3 regions of the Beutenbergia cavernae DSM 12333 genome follow, and region 1 is predicted to be linked to each of the others. Evidence: predicted binding sites of a transcription regulator. Region 1 holds the regulator's gene; each other region holds the start of a gene.
What was found. The regulator LexA, encoded in region 1, represses DNA repair genes until DNA is damaged. The targets are predictions, from matches to a motif close to TCGAACANNTGTTCGA.
Positions count from the first base shown of each region.

Region 2: a site for LexA is predicted at 2,966-2,981, ahead of uvrA (excinuclease ABC subunit UvrA). Genes of this name have one in related genera too.
Region 3: a site for LexA is predicted at 3,537-3,552, ahead of BCAV_RS21670 (HNH endonuclease signature motif containing protein). Genes of this name have one in related genera too.

Region 1 is NC_012669.1:2,719,331-2,725,642, reverse strand. Features, by position in the region: gene BCAV_RS12260 (ATP-dependent DNA helicase) at 1-1,069, shown strand, start outside; gene BCAV_RS12255 (L-lactate dehydrogenase) at 1,081-2,058, shown strand; gene lexA (transcriptional repressor LexA) at 2,074-2,733, opposite strand; gene BCAV_RS12245 (LysM peptidoglycan-binding domain-containing protein) at 2,967-3,317, shown strand; gene nrdR (transcriptional regulator NrdR) at 3,460-3,972, shown strand; gene BCAV_RS12235 (DUF5302 domain-containing protein) at 4,157-4,351, shown strand; gene serA (phosphoglycerate dehydrogenase) at 4,412-5,617, opposite strand; gene BCAV_RS12225 (HelD family protein) at 5,659-6,312, opposite strand, start outside.
Region 2 is NC_012669.1:2,449,866-2,456,177, forward strand. Features, by position in the region: gene BCAV_RS10965 (OsmC family protein) at 1-54, shown strand, start outside; gene uvrA (excinuclease ABC subunit UvrA) at 76-2,937, opposite strand; gene BCAV_RS10975 (MOSC domain-containing protein) at 3,041-3,595, opposite strand; gene BCAV_RS10980 (YciI family protein) at 3,957-4,253, shown strand; gene BCAV_RS10985 (bile acid:sodium symporter family protein) at 4,270-5,241, shown strand; gene BCAV_RS10990 (TerC family protein) at 5,254-6,240, opposite strand; gene BCAV_RS10995 (TerC family protein) at 6,233-6,312, opposite strand, start outside.
Region 3 is NC_012669.1:2,855,090-2,861,401, forward strand. Features, by position in the region: gene ileS (isoleucine--tRNA ligase) at 1-2,783, opposite strand, end outside; gene BCAV_RS12930 (HIT family protein) at 3,079-3,435, shown strand; gene BCAV_RS21670 (HNH endonuclease signature motif containing protein) at 3,586-5,499, shown strand; gene BCAV_RS12940 (SDR family NAD(P)-dependent oxidoreductase) at 5,546-6,304, opposite strand.

The sequences.
Region 1 (6,312 bases):
CGTGCCGGAGGGGCGCCTGCCGGACGGTCTCCCGGAGTCGCTGGTCGGGACGGTGACGACGCTCCGAGCCGCGGCGCACGAAGGAATGAGCGCCCTCGGGCCGAACCCCCCGGGGTCGACGGACGGCGCCGGGGCGCTCGTGATGGCGCGCAGCGCGCTCCTGGTGCTCGTGGAGATCGCCGACCGGCTGCTGTCGGACGCCGTGGCGCAGCGACGCGACGTGCTCTGGTGCGAACGCGGCCGCGACGGCGCCAGTCGCCTGCGGGTCGCGCCGCTGGACGTCGCGGGGCTCGTGGCGACGCATCTCGTGGCCGACCGGGCGGCTGTGCTCACGTCCGCCACGCTCGAGCTCGGCGGGTCCTTCGCCCCCGTCGCCTCGTCGCTCGGCCTGGCGACCGGGGCCTACCGCGCCGAGCGGGTCGCCAGCCCGTTCGACTACGCCCGGCAGGGCATCAGGTACGTCGCTCGGCACCTCCCACGGCCGGGTTCGGACGGACCGAGCCAGGAGATGCTCGCCGAGCTCGCCGAGCTCGTCCAGGCAGCCGGGGGGCGCACGCTCGGTCTCTTCTCGTCGCGGCGCGCGGCGGAGGTCGCGGCGCAGGAGATCCGGGACCGCACCGGGCTGGACGTCCTGTGCCAGGGCGAGGACGTGCTGCCGACGCTGGTGCGCCGGTTCGCCGAGGAGGAGGCCACGAGCCTGTTCGGCACGCTGTCCCTCTGGCAGGGCGTGGACGTGCCCGGCGACTCGTGTCGTCTCGTGACGATCGACCGCATCCCGTTCCCGCGGCCGGACGACCCGGTGGGCGCCGCCCGCATGGAGGTCGTCGCGGCGCGCGGCGGCAACCCCTTCATGACCGTCGCCGCCACGCACGCCGCTCTGTTGCTCGCGCAGGGCGCGGGACGCCTGCTGCGGCGGACCACAGATCGGGGCGTCGTCGCGATCCTCGACTCCCGCCTGGCCACGGCGCGGTACGGCGAGTTCCTCTCGCGCTCGCTGCCGCCCATGTGGCCCACCACCGACCCGGCCGTGGCGCGCGCTGCACTCGTCCGACTGGGGTCCGACTCCTAGGCTTGCGAGGCATGAGCGCCGACCCGACCCCGTCCTCGTCCCGCAGCGTCTCGACGCTCGCCGTCGTCGGCGCCGGCTCGGTCGGCGCGACCCTCGCCTACGCGGCCCTCATGCGAGGGGCAGCCCGGCACGTCGTGCTGTACGACATCAACCGGAAGAAGGTCGAGGCCGAGGCGCTCGACATCGGGCACGGCATCGAGTTCATGCCGCAGGGCACGATCGAGGGCAGCGACGACCTGGAGATCTGCCGCGGGGCCGACGTGGTGGTGTTCACGGCCGGCGCGAAGCAGCACCCGGGACAGAGCCGCATGGACCTGGCCGAGCGCACCGTCGGGCTCGTCCGCGAGGTGATGCCGCGCCTCGTCGCCATGACTCCGGACGCGATCCACGTCATGGTGACCAACCCGGTCGACGTCGTCACGTACGCCGCTCAGGCCGTCACGGGGCTACCCACGCAGCAGCTCTTCGGCTCCGGCACGGTGCTGGACAGCTCGCGGATGCGCTACCTGGTGGCCCAGGAGTGCGGGGTCGCGGTGCAGAACGTGCACGCGTACATCCTGGGCGAGCACGGAGACTCGGAGATCCCGATCTGGAGCTCGGCGAGCATCGGCGGCGTCCCGCTGCTCGAGTGGCCGGGGCACGGCAGGCAGCCGCTGTTCGACGTGGGCGTGCGCGAGCGGATCACCCACGAGGTCATCACGTCCGCGTACCGGATCATCGAGGGCAAGGGCGCCACGAACTACGCCGTCGCGCTGGCCGCCACCCGCATCATCGAGGCGATCCTGCGGGGCGAGCACCGTGTGCTGCCGGTCTCCACGCGGATCGACGACTACGTCGGGATCAGCGACGTGTGCATGTCGGTCCCGACGGTCGTCGACCGCGGCGGCGCCGTGCAGCGCCTGCTCGTGCCGATGGACGACGCCGAGATCGCCGGCCTTCGGGCGAGCGCCGACCACATCAGGTCGGTGGCGCGGTCGCTCGGATTCTGAGGCCTGACTGCGCGGTCAGACGCTGCGCAGCACGCTCACGACGCGGCCGAGGATCTGTGCGTCGTTCCCCGGGATCGGCGCGTAGCTCGCATTGGCCGGGAGCAGCCACACCTCGTCGGCGGACTGCTTCAGCGTCTTGACGGTCGCCTCACCGTCGATCATCGCCGCGACGATCTCGCCGTTCTCGGCGACGGGCTGCTGACGGACGACCACCCAGTCGCCGTCGCAGATCGCTGCCTCGATCATCGAGTCGCCGACCACCTTGAGCAGGAACAGGTCCCCGTCGCCGACGAGCTGGCGGGGGAGCGGGAACACGTCCTCGACGACCTGCTCCGCGAGGATCGGCCCGCCGGCGGCGATCCGGCCGACGAGCGGGACGTACGAAGGCGGCGTCGTGGGCACGTCGTAGGGCCGTTCCTCGCGTGCCTGGTCGTCCGGGCTGACGATCTCCATGGCCCGCGGACGGCGCGGATCGCGGCGCAGGTACCCCTTCCGCTCGAGCACGGTCAGCTGGTGCATGACGCTCGACGGGCTGTTGAGGCCCACGGCCTCGCCGATCTCCCGCATGCTCGGCGGGTAGCCCCGCTCCTCGACGCTCGCGCGGATCGTCTCGAGCACGCGTCGCTGCCGCGCCGAGAGCGGCTTCGCGCCGTCGGCCCTCGTCTCAGGGTTCACGTCCCGCTCCGTCCTTGACTCTGCCCCGCCCGACCGATGTCGGAGGGCGGTGATCTGCTGCTCCTGTCGCACCGTTCGACGGTCAGCCTAGGTGCAGGACCGTGAAATGTGCGACAGGTGTTCGACCCGCGTGTCGGACCGAACGGATACCTGCGTGTGGACATCTGTTCGGACGTGGACTAGCGTATCGAACAGACGTCGGACGGACAACAGTTCGAGAGGATGTGGCCGAGATGACGACGATCGCCGTCGCAGCCCCGGGGCGGGCGTCCGCCCCTGTGTCGGATGGTGGCCACGTGCGCCTCACGGCGCGGGGGCGCCGAGTCCTGGTCGTGGCGGCGCTCGTGCTGGCCGCGGGTGTCGGTGCCGTCGGGGGTCGTGCTGTCGCGAGCACCGAGGTCGAGCCGCCGTCGTACGAGACGGTCACCGTCACCACCGGAGACACGCTGTGGGCGATCGCGGAACGAGTTGCCACGCCGGATCAGGACGTGCGCGACGTCGTCGCCTCGCTCGTCCGGATCAACGAGCTGGACTCGGTCGACCTGATCGCGGGCCAGTCGATCCTCGTCCCGGAACAGGACTGAGGGCGAGCGGTCGGACGGCCACATCTAGTAGTTACAGGTCTGACGTTCGCCTACATCTTGTGAAAGGATGAGCGGCGGTCGTCAGGCGGCGTCGAGTCGTCGGGCGGGCGGAGAGGACCGATCGCCAAGGACGGAGACCCGCGTGCACTGCCCCTTCTGTCGGCACCCGGACTCGAGGGTCGTCGACTCCAGGACCAGCGAGGACGGCTCCTCGATCCGCCGTCGACGGCAGTGCCCGGAGTGCGGCCGGAGATTCACGACGGTGGAGACGACAAGCCTGAGCGTCGTGAAGCGGTCCGGCGTGGCGCAGCCGTTCTCGCGGGAGAAGGTCGTCGCGGGGGTGCGCAAGGCCTGCCAGGGACGGCCGGTCTCCGAGGACGACCTCGCGCTCCTCGCGCGGCGCGTCGAGGAGACGATCCGCGCGACCGGCGCCGCCGAGGTCGACGCCCACGAGGTGGGACTGTCGATCCTCGGGCCGCTGCGCGAGCTGGACGAGGTCGCCTATCTGCGGTTCGCCAGCGTGTACCGCGGGTTCTCCTCGCTCGAGGACTTCGAGGCCGCCATCACGGCGCTCCGGGCCGAGCGTGAGAACGAGGGCGACCCCGATGCCGACGGGTCCGCGGACGCGCCGGTCCGCCTCACGACGTCCGTGTGAGGCCACGAGCCGCCGTGGGTGGCGCCGGTGGGGAAGCCGGCGCCACCCACGGCAACGACGGCGGCGGCGGAGCCGACCGGATGCCCATGGAGCGATATCGAGTGGCCGGACCAGCGGCTCCGGCGGCAGTCTGGACCTAGGCGGCGCACCGCGTGTCGCGCGCTACGGAAGACGAGGGACGGCGATGAGCGAGAACGCACACTCCGACGACAAGGCAGACCCGACCAGCGAGGCGAAGGAGAAGTTCCGGGAGGCGCTGGAGCGCAAGAACGCCGCCTCGCACAAGACGGAGCAGGCCCGACGGAACACCGGGAGCGTGCACGGCTCCGAGGTCAACGGCCCCGGCGGGCGCCGGATGTTCCGCCGCAAGTCCGGCTGAACCGGGCGGCGTCGCGCCCACCCGCCCGCTCTCCCGGCCACGGCGCCTGGAGCGGGCGGGTCAGCCGTCGCCGAGCAGGCGCACCCGGATCGTGTGTGGCATCTCGTGGAGCTCGTCGACGACGCCGCGGGGCACCTCGCCGCCGACGTCGGTCACCGCGTACCCGATCTCGCCGCGCGTGCCGAGGACCTGGTACTCGACGTTCGTCCCGTGCTGCGCGAGCGTCTCGTTGAGCAGGGCGAGGACGCCGGGCGTGTTCCGGTGGAGGTGCGCGATGCGGCGCGTTCCCGGGCGTGGAGCGTCGAGCACGAGCCCGGGCACGTTGACCGACAGGTAGCTCGCACCCTGCGCGAGGTAGTCCCGCAGCTTGACGGCGACGAACTGACCGATGTCTTCCTGCGCCTCCTCGGTGGAGCCGCCGACGTGCGGGGTCAGGATGACGTTCGCGAGCCCGCGCAGCTCGCTCGTGAACGGGTCGCCCCGTCGGTTGGGCTCCTCCGGGAACACGTCGACGGCGGCACCGGCCAGCGTGCCGTCCTCGATCCGACCGCGCAGCGCGCCGTAGTCGACGAGGAAGCCGCGGGAGAGGTTGAGGAAGATCGCCCCGTCGCGCATGGCCCTGAACTGGGTGGGACCGAACATGCCGGCGTTGCCCGGCCGTCCGTCGACGTGCAGCGTCACGACGTCGGCGACCTCGAGCAGCGCTGCCAGGCTCGGCATCCGGCGAGCGTTGCCGAGCGCCAGCTTCTCGGCGGTGTCGTAGAACACGACGTGCATGCCGAGGGCCTCCGCCACCACCGACAGCTGCGTCCCGATGTTCCCGTAGCCGACGATCCCGAGCGTTCGGCCACGGATCTCGTGCGCGCCGGTCGCCGACTTGTCCCACACGCCGTCGTGCAGGGCCTTGTCGCGCTCGGTGAGCCGCCGGGCGAGCGCGATGATCTCCGCGATCGCGAGCTCGACCACCGACCGCGTGTTCGAGAACGGGGCGTTGAACGCCCCGACGCCGGCCAGTGCGGCCGCGGCGAGGTCGATCTGGTTGGTGCCGATGCAGAACGCGCCGATCGCGTCGAGCCGGCTCGCGGCCAGCACCCGCTCGGTCACCTGGGTCTTGGAGCGGATGCCGAGCACCGACACGCCGTCGAGGGCGTCGATCAGCTCGTCCTCGTCCAGCGCGCCCGGCTGCGCGGACACCTCGTAGCCGGCGGCGGTGAGCACGTCGGTGGCCAGCGGGTGGATGTTCTCGAGCAGGAGGGCGCGCGGCACGCCCCTATCTTCGTCCGTGCGCGGGTCTGGACAAACCCGGTTCACCTGGTGGACGGCGGGAGCCCTTCGGGCAGGGCGCCGACGAGGCGGAGGCGGCGGGTCGCGCGGGTCATCGCGACGTAGCAGTCGCCCCGGGACATCGCCGCGGCGTCGACCAGGACGACGACGTCGAACTCGAGACCCTTGCTCGTGACGGGGTCGACGACGACCACGTCGTGCTCGAGGTCGAGGCGAGCCGCCAGCCCGAGCCGTTCCCGGACGGCCGAGAGCGCCGATTCCGGGGCGATGACCGCCGTCGTCCCCCCGGCGACGGACTCGGCGGCGACGACCTCCGCGAGGTCCGCGCCCGTCGGCCCGACCCCGAGCGCGTCGGGCAGGTCGCGCGCCGACGTCGGCTCCGCCACCGCCGCGCTGGGGTCGTGCGCCCGGGCGACCGCGACCGCGGCCGCCATGATCGAGGCGGGGGTCCGATAGTTGACGGTGAGCTCGGCCAGGCGCCACTGGCCCCGCAGCACCGGGTCCAGGACGTCGGGCCAGCTCCGTGCCCCCGCGGCGCTCGACGTCTGGGCGACGTCGCCCACGATCGTCATCGACCGGCTGGGGCACCGGCGCAGGATCGCCCGCCACGCCATGGCGCTGAGCTCCTGCGCCTCGTCGACGACGACGTGGCCGTACGTCCACTCCCGGTCCGCGGC
Region 2 (6,312 bases), 270 kb from region 1:
AACTTCCCGGTGCTGCTGGACCCGGCGCCGCTCGGGGCCGGCGCACCCGCCTGAGCTCGCGCACGGGCTCGCCGGTCAGGCGCTGACCGGTTCCCGCTCGGCCGGCACAAGATCCGACAGGAAGGCCCCGGTGTGGCTCTCCGCCGCGCGGGCGATCACCTCGGGCGTCCCCTCCGCCACGACCGTCCCGCCCCCGTTGCCACCCTCCGGGCCGAGGTCGACCACCCAGTCGGCGTTCCGGATCACGTCGAGGTTGTGCTCGATGACGATGACGGTGTTGCCCTTGTCGACCAGGCCCTGCAGCACCTCGAGCAGCTTCCGGATGTCCTCGAAGTGGAGCCCCGTGGTCGGCTCGTCGAGCACGTACACCGTGCGGCCGCTCGACCGCTTCTGCAGCTCGCTGGCGAGCTTCACCCGCTGGGCCTCGCCCCCGGACAGCGTGGGCGCCGGCTGCCCGAGCCGCACGTAACCGAGACCGACGTCGACGAGGGTGCGCAGGTGACGCGAGATCGCCGGAACGGCGGCGAAGAAGTCGGCGGCCTCCGAGATCGGCATCGCCAGCACGTCGGCGACGGTCTTGCCCTTGAAGTGCACCTCGAGCGTCTCGCGGTTGTACCGGGCGCCGTGGCACACCTCGCACGGCACGTACACGTCCGGGAGGAAGTTCATCTCGATCTTCAGCGTCCCGTCGCCCGAGCACGCCTCGCACCGGCCGCCCTTGACGTTGAACGAGAACCGCCCCGGGGTGTACCCGCGGACCTTCGCCTCGGTGGTCTCGGCGAACAGCCGGCGCACGTGGTCCCAGACCCCCGTGTACGTGGCGGGGTTCGACCGCGGCGTCCGCCCGATCGGACCTTGGTCGACGTGCACCGTCTTGTCGAGCCCGTCCATGCCCGTGACCCGGGTGTGCCGGCCGGGCACGTGCCGCGCACCGTTGAGCTCGTTCGCGAGCACGTTGTACAGGATCCCGTTGACGAGCGTCGACTTGCCGGAACCCGACACCCCCGTCACGGCGACGAACAGGCCGAGCGGGAACGACACCGTGACGCCGCGCAGGTTGTTCTCCCGCGCGCCGACCACCGTGAGCTGTCGCTTCGCGTCCCGCGGCCGGCGCACCGGCGGCACCGGGATCTCGCGGCGACCGTCGAGGTACGCACCGGTGAGCGACTCCTCCGCCTCGAGGAGCCCGGCGAAGTCCCCGGAGTGCACGATCCGCCCGCCGTGCTCCCCCGCCCCCGGCCCGATGTCCACGATCCAGTCGGCGGCCCGGATCGTGTCCTCGTCGTGCTCGACGACGATCAGCGTGTTCCCGAGGTCGCGCAGACGCGTGAGCGTGTCGATGAGCCGCCGGTTGTCCCGCTGGTGCAGCCCGATGCTCGGCTCGTCCAGGACGTACAGCACGCCGACGAGGCCCGAGCCGATCTGCGTCGCGAGGCGGATCCGCTGCGCCTCGCCGCCGGACAGCGTGCCCGACGGGCGGGACAGCGTCAGGTAGTCGAGCCCGACGTCGAGCAGGAACCCGAGGCGGGCGTGGATCTCCTTGAGCACCTGCCCGGCGATCGCGCGCTCCCGCACCCCCAGGTCGAGCGTGTCGAGGAAAACCTTCGCCTCGTCGATCGGCAGCGCGCACACCTCGGCGATGGAGCGGCCGCCGATGCGCACCGCGAGGACCTCCGGCTTGAGGCGGGTGCCCTGGCACACCGGGCAGGGCACCTCGCGCATGAAGCCCTCGTACTTCTCCCGGGACCACTCGGACTCCGTCTCCGAGTGCCGGCGCTGGATGAACGTGACGGCGCCCTCGAAGCCCGAGGAGTACTGCCGCTCGCGCCCCCAGCGGTTCTTGTACCGCACGTGGACCTCGTGGTCCTTGCCGTACAGGACCGCCTCCTTCGCGCGCTTCGGGAGGGCGCGCCACGGGACGTCGACGGAGAACCCGAGCTCCTCGCCGAGCGCGGCCAGGAGCCGGCCGTAGTACTCCGACGAGGCCTGCGCCCATGGGGCGATGGCGCCCTGCGCGAGCGTCAGCTCCTCGTCCGGTACGAGCAGCTCCGGGTCGACCTCGAGCCGCGACCCGAGGCCCGTGCACTCGGGGCACGCCCCGTACGGCGCGTTGAACGAGAACGTGCGCGGCTCGATCTCGTCGAGCGCGAGCGGGTGGTCGTTCGGGCACGCCCGCTTCTCGGAGAAGCGCCGTTCCCGATCGGGTGCGTCGGCCGGAAGGTCCACGAGCTCGACGACGAGCAGGCCCTCCGCGAGGCGCAGCGCCGTCTCGACGGAGTCGGTGATCCGCTGCCGCGAGCCCGCCCGGGCCACGAGGCGGTCGACGACCACCTCGATCGAGTGCTTGAGCTTCTTCTCCAGCGTCGGCGGCTCGGCGAGCGGCACGACCTCGCCGTCCACCCGGGCGCGGGCGAAGCCCTGCTGCTGCAGCTCGCGGAACAGGTCGGCGTACTCGCCCTTGCGCCCACGGACCACCGGAGCCAGCACCTGGAACCGGGTGCCCTCGTCCAGCTCGAGGAGCCGGTCGACGATCTGCTGCGGCGTCTGCGCCGTCACGCGCTCGCCGCAGACCGGGCAGAACTGCGTGCCGGCACGAGCGAACAGCAGCCGGAGGTAGTCGTACACCTCGGTGATCGTGCCGACCGTCGAGCGCGGGTTCCGGTTCGTCGACTTCTGGTCGATCGACACCGCCGGGGACAGCCCCTCGATGAAGTCGACGTCCGGCTTGTCCATCTGACCGAGGAACTGACGGGCGTACGAGGACAGCGACTCCACGTAGCGCCGCTGGCCCTCCGCGAAGATCGTGTCGAACGCCAGGGAGGACTTCCCGGAGCCGGACAGGCCCGTGAAGACGATGAGGCGGTCGCGCGGAAGATCGATCGAGACGTTCTGCAGGTTGTGCTCGCGCGCGCCGGAGACGACGAGGTGTTCACTCACCGTGCCATGGTAGGCGCGCCCACCGACATCGCACACCTGTTCGACGGCGTGTCGGCGCGGCGGGTCGCGGGATGCCTCGGCCCAGCGCGCTCCGGCCGCGTATTCACACGGGTTCGAGGCGCTCGTGCGGTTCGGGCGGGAGCTCGACGACGATCGCGTCGCCGCCGGCGATCTCGCCGCCGGTGAGCGCCACCGTCATGATCCCCGCTTTGCGCACCGTCCCGCCGTCGTCGTCCCGGAACACGACGCGCCGCAGCAACCCGGGGGCGAAGTCGTTGATCTGCTGGCACGGGTTGCGCAGGCCGGTCACCTCGAGGACGACGTCGGGCCCGATCCGCAGGATCGTCCCCCGCGGCAGGTCGAGCAGGTCCACGCCCCGCGTCGTGACGTTCTCGCCGAGGTCACCGGGGTCGACGGTGAACCCCGCTGCGGCGAGCTCGTCGAACAGCTCCGCGTGCATGAGGTGCACCTGACGCAGGTTCGGCCGTGTCGGGTCGGCGCGGACCCGCGAGCGGTGCTTGACCGTCACGCCGGCGTGCACGTCGTCCTCGACGCCGATCCCGGCGATCACCCGGATGCGCTCCCGGGCGGGCTTGCTGAACGAGTAGCTCGCGTTGCTGTGCACGGACACGGCCGTGGCCGTGGGCGAGAGGGTCACGCTCGCGACCCTACCCGGACCCTGCGCCGCACCTGCTCGGCGGCGGGCGTGACCAGGCGATCAGTCGCGCGTGGGGCCGCGACCAGGCGATGAGTCGCGTCGGCGAGGCCCCGAACGCGACCGATCGCCTGGTCGGGCATCCCGGCAGGTGTGTACGACGCCCGTCTCGTCTGCCGCGTCGTCCCACGGCGGCGTCGAGTCCTCGCTCCGTTGCCCTCGGTCGCGATCCTCCTGCGCTCGTCCCCCGCTCCGGAGTCCTCGCTCCGTTGCCCTCGGTCGCGATCCTCCTGCGCTCGTCCCTCGCTCCGGAGACCTCGCTCCGTTGCCCTCGGTCCCGATCCCCCTGGGTACGCTTCGGGACATGCCCGTCTACGCCGTCGAGTACACGTACGCCCACACGCCGGACGCCGTCGCCGTCCGCGACGAGGTCCGCCCGGCGCACCGCGACTTCCTGCGCGGCCTGGAGCGCGACGGCCGCCTCCTGGCGTCCGGCCCGTTCACGGGCTCGCCCGGCGCCCTCCTGCTCGTCCGCGGCGACGACGCGGACGAGGCGCTGCGTGCTCTCGACGCCGACCCGTTCGCCGCGGCGGGCATCATCGCGGACCGGGAGGCTCGTGCGTGGGAGCCCGTGATCGGCCCCTGGGCGTCCGCGCTGTGACACCGCTGACGACGCGATGAAGGCACTGCGGGCCTGGGTCGACCCGTTCGTCCTCGCGCTCGTCGCGACCCTCCTGATCGGGCTGTTCGTCCCGACGACGGCGCAGGTGCGGTCCGTCGTCGACGTCACCGGCGACATCGCCGTCACCGTCCTGTTCCTCGTCTACGGCATGCGCCTCGCGACGAGGGAGGTCGTCGCCGGGCTGCGCGACGCCCGGCTCCAGGGGGCGATGCTCGCGGCGACGTTCGTCCTGTTCCCGGCCCTCGGTCTCCTGCTCTCGAGCGTGGCGGAGCCGCTCCTGGGCACCGTCCTCGCGACCGGGATGCTCTTCCTCACGCTGCTGCCCTCCACCGTGCAGTCCTCGGTGGCGTTCGTCTCGGTGGCCCGCGGCGACGTCGCCGGCGCGATCTGCGGGGCCACGCTCTCGAACGTCCTCGGCATGCTCCTCACGCCGGCGCTGGTCCTGCTGATCATGGGCCGGACGTCCGGGGCCGCGGGTCTCGGCGGCCTCCCGACGGTGCTCCTGCACCTGCTGCTCCCGTTCGTCGTGGGGCAGCTGCTCTCCCGGTGGACGGGGCCGTGGATCCGGGCACGGCGGTGGCTGACCGTGGGCGTGGACCGCACCACGATCCTGCTCGTCGTCCTCGGGGCCGTGGCGACGGCGACGGCGAACGGCACGTGGTCCCTCGTCCGCCCGTCGATGCTCGTGTGGCTCATCCTGCTGAGCGGTGTGCTGCTCACCGTCGTCCTGCTCGCCGCGTGGTTCGGCGCGCCGCTGCTACGGCTCGGCGGCGCGCGTCGCTCGGCCCTGCTCATGGTCGGCTCGACGAAGTCCCTGGCGACCGGACTCCCCATGGCGGCGGTCCTGTTCTCACCGGCGCTGGCCGCCCAGGTGGCCGTGCCGGTGATCGTGTTCCACCAGCTGCAGCTCATCACGTGCGCCGTGCTGGCGCGCCGGATCGCGCGCCGGCCGGACGCCGTCGCCTGATCCGGCCGGGCCTCAGGCGGGTTCGATCCGGTTCGAGCGGGCCGTCTTCGCGAGGCTGGCGACAGTCGTGACGCCGAGCGTCCCCACGATGACGACGAGCGACAGCCAGATCGGGATCTCGGGTGCCCACTCGACGGGCGCGCCGTGGTTGACGAACGGCACGGAGTTCGTGTGCAGGGCGTGCAGCACGAGCTTGACCCCGATGAAGCCGAGGATGATCGCGAGCCCGTACGTCAGGTACACGAGTCGCTCCAGCAGGCCGCCGAGCAGGAAGTACAGCTGCCGCAGACCCATGAGGGCGAACAGGTTCGTCGCGAACACGATGAACGGATCCTGGGTCAGCCCGAAGATCGCGGGGATCGAGTCGAACGCGAACAGCAGGTCGGTGGTGCCCAGGGCGAGCAGCACGATGAGCATCGGTGTGAGCATCCAGCGCGCGTCCACACGTGTCGACAGGCGTGTCGAGTCGTAGTGGTCGGAGATGGGGAGCACCTTCCGCAGACCGCGGATGAGCGCGTTCTCCTTGTACTCCTCGTCGTCGTCCTGCCCGCGCGCCATCTTCAGCGCCGTGACGAGGAGGATCACTCCGAACAGGTAGAACACCCAGGTGTACCGCTCGATGACCGCCGCGCCCAGCAGGATGAACACCGCACGCAGGACGAGCGCGATGACGATCCCGATCATCAGCGTCCGCTGCTGCAGTTCTCGGGGCACGGCGAACGCCGCCATGATCACCGTGAACACGAACAGGTTGTCGAGCGACAACGAGTACTCGGTGAGCCAACCGGCGTAGAACTCGCCCGCCGCCGTCCCGCCGGAGACCACCAGGACGGCGACGCCGAAGAGCAGGGCCAGCCCGATGTAGACGCTGACCCAGATCGCGCTCTCCCGGAAGGAAGGGACGTGAGGGCGGCGCCCGATGATGAGCAGGTCGGCGAGCAGGATGCCCGCGAGCAGGGTGAGCGCCGTGATCTCGAACCACGCGGGGATCTCATGCATCGGTCGAGCGGCTCCCTGCGTCGGACCGGCTCTTGATCAGGCTCGCCACCGTCGTGATGGCGAGCGTCACGA
Region 3 (6,312 bases), 140 kb from region 1:
GTGAACACGCCGTGCTGCTGCGCGGCGTCCGAGGCGATGTCCTCGCACGCGACCTCGCGCAGGTTGACCTCGCCGGCGATGAGCTCCGCGAACGGCTCGAGCGCCGCGACGTCGTCGACCACCACCGTGAGACGGCGCAACGGCTGCCGCACGCGGAGCTTGTTCGCCTTGCGCAGGGCGTGCGCCGTCGAGACCACCTCCCGCGCCCGGTCCATCGCGGCGACGAGGTCGTCGTCCGCGACGAGCGCTGCCGCCGTCGGGTCGACCCCGGCGTCGGCGTCGAGCGCCGGCCAGTCCGTCAGGTGCACGCTCCGACCACCCGTGAGCCCGCGCCACACCTCCTCCGCGACCATCGGCGCGAGCGGCGCCATGAGGCGCGTCAGCACCTCGAGCACCGTGTAGAGCGTGCCGTACGCCCCGGCGTCCTCGTCCCAGAACCGCTGCCGCGACGTGCGCACGTACCAGTTCGTGACGACGTCGAGGTGGTCGCGGACCGCCGTGCACGCGCGGGCGATGTCGTACACCTCGAGCGCGTCGGTCACCCGCTCCACCAGGGAGCGGGTCCGGGCCAGGACGTAGCGGTCCATGTCCGCCAGCCCCGCCACCTCCGACGGCGACGGCGGCCGCACATCGATCCCGGCGCCGTCGTCAACGGTGTTGGCGTACAGGCTGAAGAAGTACCAGGTGTTCCACAACGGCAGCAGGACACCGCGCACCTCGGTGCGGATGGCCTCCTCCGCGACCACGAGGTTGCCGCCGCGCAGCACCGGCGAGCTCATCAGCGACCACCGCACGGCGTCGGAGCCGTACGCGTCGAACATCCGCATGGGGTCGGGGAAGTTGCGCAGCGACTTGCTCGCCTTGCGGCCGTCGTCGCCGAGGATGATGCCGTGCGAGACGCACGTGCGGAACGCCGGCCGGTCGAACAGCGCCGTCGAGAGCACGTGCAGCAGGTAGAACCAGCCGCGCGTCTGCCCGATGTACTCGACGATGAAGTCGCCCGGGAAGTGGTGCTCGAACCACTCCGTGTTCTCGAACGGGTAGTGCACCTGGGCGAACGGCATCGAGCCGGAGTCGAACCACACGTCCATGACGTCCGGGATGCGGCGCATGGTGCTCCGCCCCGTCGGATCGTCGGGGTTCGGGCGGGTGAGTCGGTCGATGAACGGGCGGTGCAGATCCTCGACCGGCACGCCGAAGTCGGCCTCGAGCTGGGCGATCGATCCGTACACGTCGATCCTGGGGTGCTCCGGGTCGTCGCTCGTCCACACGGGAATCGGCGTGCCCCAGTAGCGCTTGCGGCTGATCGACCAGTCGCGGGCGCCCTCGAGCCACTTGCCGAACTGCCCGTCCTTGAGGTGCTCGGGCACCCAGGTGATCTCCTGGTTGAGCTCGACCATCCGGTCCCGGAACGCGCTCACGCGGATGAACCACGACTCGACGCCCTTGTAGATGAGCGGGTTCTTGCACCGCCAGCAGTGCGGGTAGGAGTGGTCGTACGTCTCGTGGCGCAGGAGCACGGTGCCGGGCGTCACGGAATGCGCCGCCTCGCCCCGGGTCGCGGCCTTGAGGTCCGCGATGATCTGGCTGTTCGCGTCGAACACCAGCTGGCCGGCGTACTCCGTGACCGGTTCGGTGAACGCGCCGTCGGGGCCGACGGGCATGACCGACTCGATCCCCTCGCGGTCGGTGACGACCTTGTCGTCCTCACCGAAGGCGCCCGCCGTGTGCACGAGCCCGGTGCCGTCCTCCGTCGTGACGAAGTCGGCGTCGACCACGCGGAACGCGTTCTCGCGGCCCAGGTAGTACGAGAACGGCGGGGTGTAGCTCCGCCCGAGCAGCTCCGCACCGGTGAGACGCTCCACCACCTGCTCGGCGACGTCGTCGACCCCCTCGTTCTTCAGCTCCCGCGCGTACGCCGGCAGGCGGGCGGCCGCGAGGACGTACCGCTCGGTGGTGCCGGTGGTGTCGGAGGTGACGACGACGTACTCGATGTCCCGGCCGACGACGATCGCGAGGTTCGACGGGAGCGTCCACGGCGTCGTCGTCCACACGAGCGCGATCTCGCCGCTCTCGAGGCGGAGCCCCACGGTGACGGCGGGGTCCTGCCGCATGCGGTAGACGTCGTCGTCCATGCGCAGCTCGTGGTTGGACAGCGGCGTCTGGTCGCGCCAGCAGTACGGCAGGACGCGGTAGCCCTCGTACGCGAGGCCCTTGTCGTAGAGCTCCTTGAACGCCCAGATCACCGACTCCATGTAGGTGGGGTCGAGGGTCTTGTAGTCGTTCTCGAAGTCGACCCACCTCGCCTGACGGGTGACGTACTCCTCCCACTCGCGCGTGTAGCGCAGCACGGACTCGCGGCACTCCTTGTTGAAGGCCTCGATGCCCAGCTCCTCGATCTGGGACTTGTCGGTGATGCCGAGGAGCCGCTCGGCCTCGAGCTCGGCCGGGAGCCCGTGCGTGTCCCAGCCGAAGCGGCGTTCGACGTGCTTGCCACGCATCGTGCGGTACCGCGGGACGACGTCCTTGACGTAGCCGGTGAGGAGGTGACCGTAGTGCGGGAGTCCGTTCGCGAACGGCGGGCCGTCGTAGAAGACGAACTCGTTGCTGCCGTTCTCTCCGGCGGGTCGCTGCGCGATCGAGGCACGGAACGTGTCGTCGTCGGCCCAGAACGCGAGGACGTCACGCTCGAGCTGCGGGAGGTCCGGCGAGGCCGCGACGCCGCTCGTGGGCGTGTGGCGCGGGTAGTGGCGGTGGGCACCGGCGGCGGGGGTCTCGGCCATGGTGGTGGCGGTCTCCAGGTCTCGCGACTTCGGTCACGAGGACGACCCGGCCGGCGCTCGCCGGCGGACCGCGGTACCACCTCGCTTGCCGCCGCCCCGCGAGGGACACCGGCCGCTCTTGCCACAGGCTGTGACGGGCCCATCCGTCCGGTTCTAGTGAGGACGTGCCCGACGGCGCTGCGTGCGGTCTCGTCCCGTTCTTCCGGAGGCTCGCCGGTGATGGCCGGGTCGACGCCTGTGCCGTGAGTCTAGCCGCGGTCGGGAGCAGCGGTCATCCGGCGGGTAGCCTCCGACGATGCCCGTCAGCGAGCCCTACGAGGGCAACGACTTCTACTGCGACGTCGCTATCCCGCACAGCGACGAGCTCGACGTGGTGCACGAGGACGACGCGGTCCTCGCGTTCCACCACACGCGCCCGTTCTGGCAGGTTCACGTCGTCGTCGTGCCGAAGCGGCACATCGCCTCGCTGACGAGCCTCGGCCCCGGTGACGAGGCAGACGCGCGGCGACTCTTCGCCGTCGTGCAGGACATCGCGCGGTCGGTGGAGGCGGCACACGGCGCCGCGGCCGTCCTCACGAATCTCGGGCGGTACCAGGACTCCAAGCATCTCCACGTGCACGTGCACAGCGGGGCGCGGCGGCGGGTGGCGTAGCCCCAACGTGCACAGCGGGGCACGGCGGCCGGGGGACGTGTCCCGCACGCCCTGGCTTCGCGGACGCGGGCTCGGATCGCGACGCAGTCGTGACCTGCCGTTCGAACACACGTATGGCGCGTGTCGGCGGCTTCTGGGAGAATCGATCACATGTTCGGTCCACTCGAACGGCGCCACGGGGCCCTCGTCCCGGACTCGCCGCTGCGTGCTCGGATCGACCTCCTCCGGCTGGACTCACCGGTCGCGATGGGGGCTCTCGCCGTCGCGGTCGTCATCGAGGCCGGGGCGTTGCTCTCCGGTACCGCCGACATCTGCCCGGGCTGTGCGGCCGAGCCCTCGGCTGCCGGCCCTCCCCAGGGTCCCGCCACCGTCGGCGTCGCGACCACCACACCTGCCACGACGCCGGTAGCCCGCGCACGCGACGTCGAGCTCGTGAGCGCAGCGGTCACTGCCGGGTCGACGGCGGTGGGGCTCGCGGGGATGGACTGGACCCGGCTCGGCGTCGAGGACCTGCTCACGGTCATCGCGGAGTGGCGCCGCGTGGAGGCAGCGGCGGCCGCGCAGGTGCGGTACGCCGCGGCGGAGCTGGCCGGCCGCGCCGAGATGAACCCAGCGCTCCTCGCCCTGCATGGTGCCGACGCCTGCATCGCCCCGGACGAGCTGGCGACGCTGCTCGGGGTCTCGCTGCGCGCGGCTCGCCACCTCGTGGGCGCCGGGCAGCAGTTCACGGGTCCGCTCGCCGATGTCGGGCACGCCCTGGCAGCGGGACTCATCGACGCGGGGAAGGCGCAGGTCTATTGCGACGTGCTGACCGGACTGCCGGTCGAGGTCGTGCTCGCCGTCGTCGACGCCACGCTTCCGCACGCCCCCTCGTGGACCCACTACCGCCTCAAGGAGAAGCTCCGCTCCGCGGTCGTCGCAGCGTCGGGTGCCGACGCCCGGGTCGCTCATGAGCACGCGGCAGCGGGCAGGCATCTCCGCCGTCCCGAACCACTCCCTGACGGTATGGCCCGCCTCGTGGCCGTCCTGCCTGCTCTCGACGCGCAGACCGTGTGGACCGCGTGCGACGCGGCGGCGTGGAGCGCGCGCACGTCGGGCGACCCGCGCACCCTCGATCAGCTCCGCGCCGATGCTCTCTCCCTGCTCGCCGAGCACGCGCTCGCCACCGGCGCGATCGGCGCACCGGTCGAGGGCGGCGAGAGCCGTGGCGATCCGGACGTCGGCGCCTCTCCCGACACACCGGCGCACGCGCCATCGCCACTCAGCACCGGATCCACGGCGCCGCCCAGCTCGGCGCCGCCCCCCACCACCACGGACTCGGCGTCACCTGACGACCGGCCCACCGATCCCAGCTGTTCGTCGGCGTCGCCACCATCAGGCGTGGGCGCGGGCGTGCGGTCCGGTGTGCCCGGCGGCCTCCCTGTCGTCCGACTCGGGCGGCCGGGTCGGGCGCGACCCGCGGTCCAGGTCGTCATCGCGGCGTCGACGATCCTCGGGCTCGACGACCATCCCGCCACGCTGACCGGCTACGGCGCGATCGATGCGGCCACAGCCCGCCGCTTCGCCCTGGGCGAGGACGCGACGTGGCGGCGGCTCCTCACGGACCCGGCCACCGGCCTCATCGTCGACGTGTCCGCCGAGGCGTACCGTCCGTCGGACCCCGTCGCACGATTCGTCAGAGCGCGGGATCCGCACAGCGTGGTGCCCGGCTGCGGTGTGCCGTCCGACCGCTGCGACCTGGACCACGTCATCCGCTTCCCGTGGGGTCCGACGACCATCGAGAACCTGGCTCCGCTGTGTCGACGGCACCACCTGCTGAAGACCCACTGCGGCTACACGCTGACGCGCCACGCGGACGGCTCGACCACCTGGACCACGCCGTTCAGGCACACGACCACGGCGCCGGCAGAGCTCCCGCTCACCCCGGCGGCGCCGACGGACGCAGGTCCCGACGGCCCGCGGCACACCGACGATCCCGACAGCGCCGGCGGCCCTGGTCCCGACCGGCCCGACGACGGCCCTGGCAACGGTGGGCCCGGCGACATCGGGCCTCCGCCGTTCTGACGCCGCGTTCGACCTCGGTCGTCCGACGAGAGCCGTCTCGACCTCGTCAGCCCCGCGCCACCACGGTGTTCGAGGCCTGCGCACGCGGCCGCAGGACCATGGAGTCGACGTTCACGTGAGGCGGCCGGGTCAACGCCCAGGCGATCGCGTCCGCGACGTCCTCGGCCACGAGCGGCTCCGCCACGCCGGCGTACACGCGTTCCGCGGCCTCGGCGTCCCCGTGGAGGCGGTGCAGGGCGAACTCCTCCGTCTTCACCATGCCCGGCGCGATCTCGATCACCCGCACGGGTTGGCCCACGAGCTCCAACCGCAAGGTGCTCGCGATGACCCGCTCCGCGTGCTTCGCCGCGACGTATCCGCCCCCGCCGGGGTAGGTGTCGTGGGCGGCCGTGGACGTGACGACGACGACGTCGCCACCGCCGTCGGCGCGGAGATCGTCGAGCAGTCCCTGGGTGATGCGGAGAGTCGCCAGCACGTTGCGGTCGTACATCGTGCGCCACTCCTCGATGTCGCCGCGCTCGACGCTGTCGGCCCCGAGCGCACCGCCGGCCACGTTCACGAGCGAACGCAACGGACCGCCGGCCCGCACGTGCGTCACGAGCGCCGCGACCTCGGCATCGTCGGTGAGGTCGGCAGGGAAGGCGTCGGCGCCGGTCTCCTCGGCCAGGGCCGTCAGCCGGTCGGCCCGCCGCGCCGTCGCGACGACGTCCCAACCCTGGGTCCGCAGGGCGCGCACCGTGGCCGCGCCGATCCCCGTCGACGCCCCGGTGACGAGCGCCCGCGGGGTTGCCTGTTCAGTGCTCACGGCGAGCG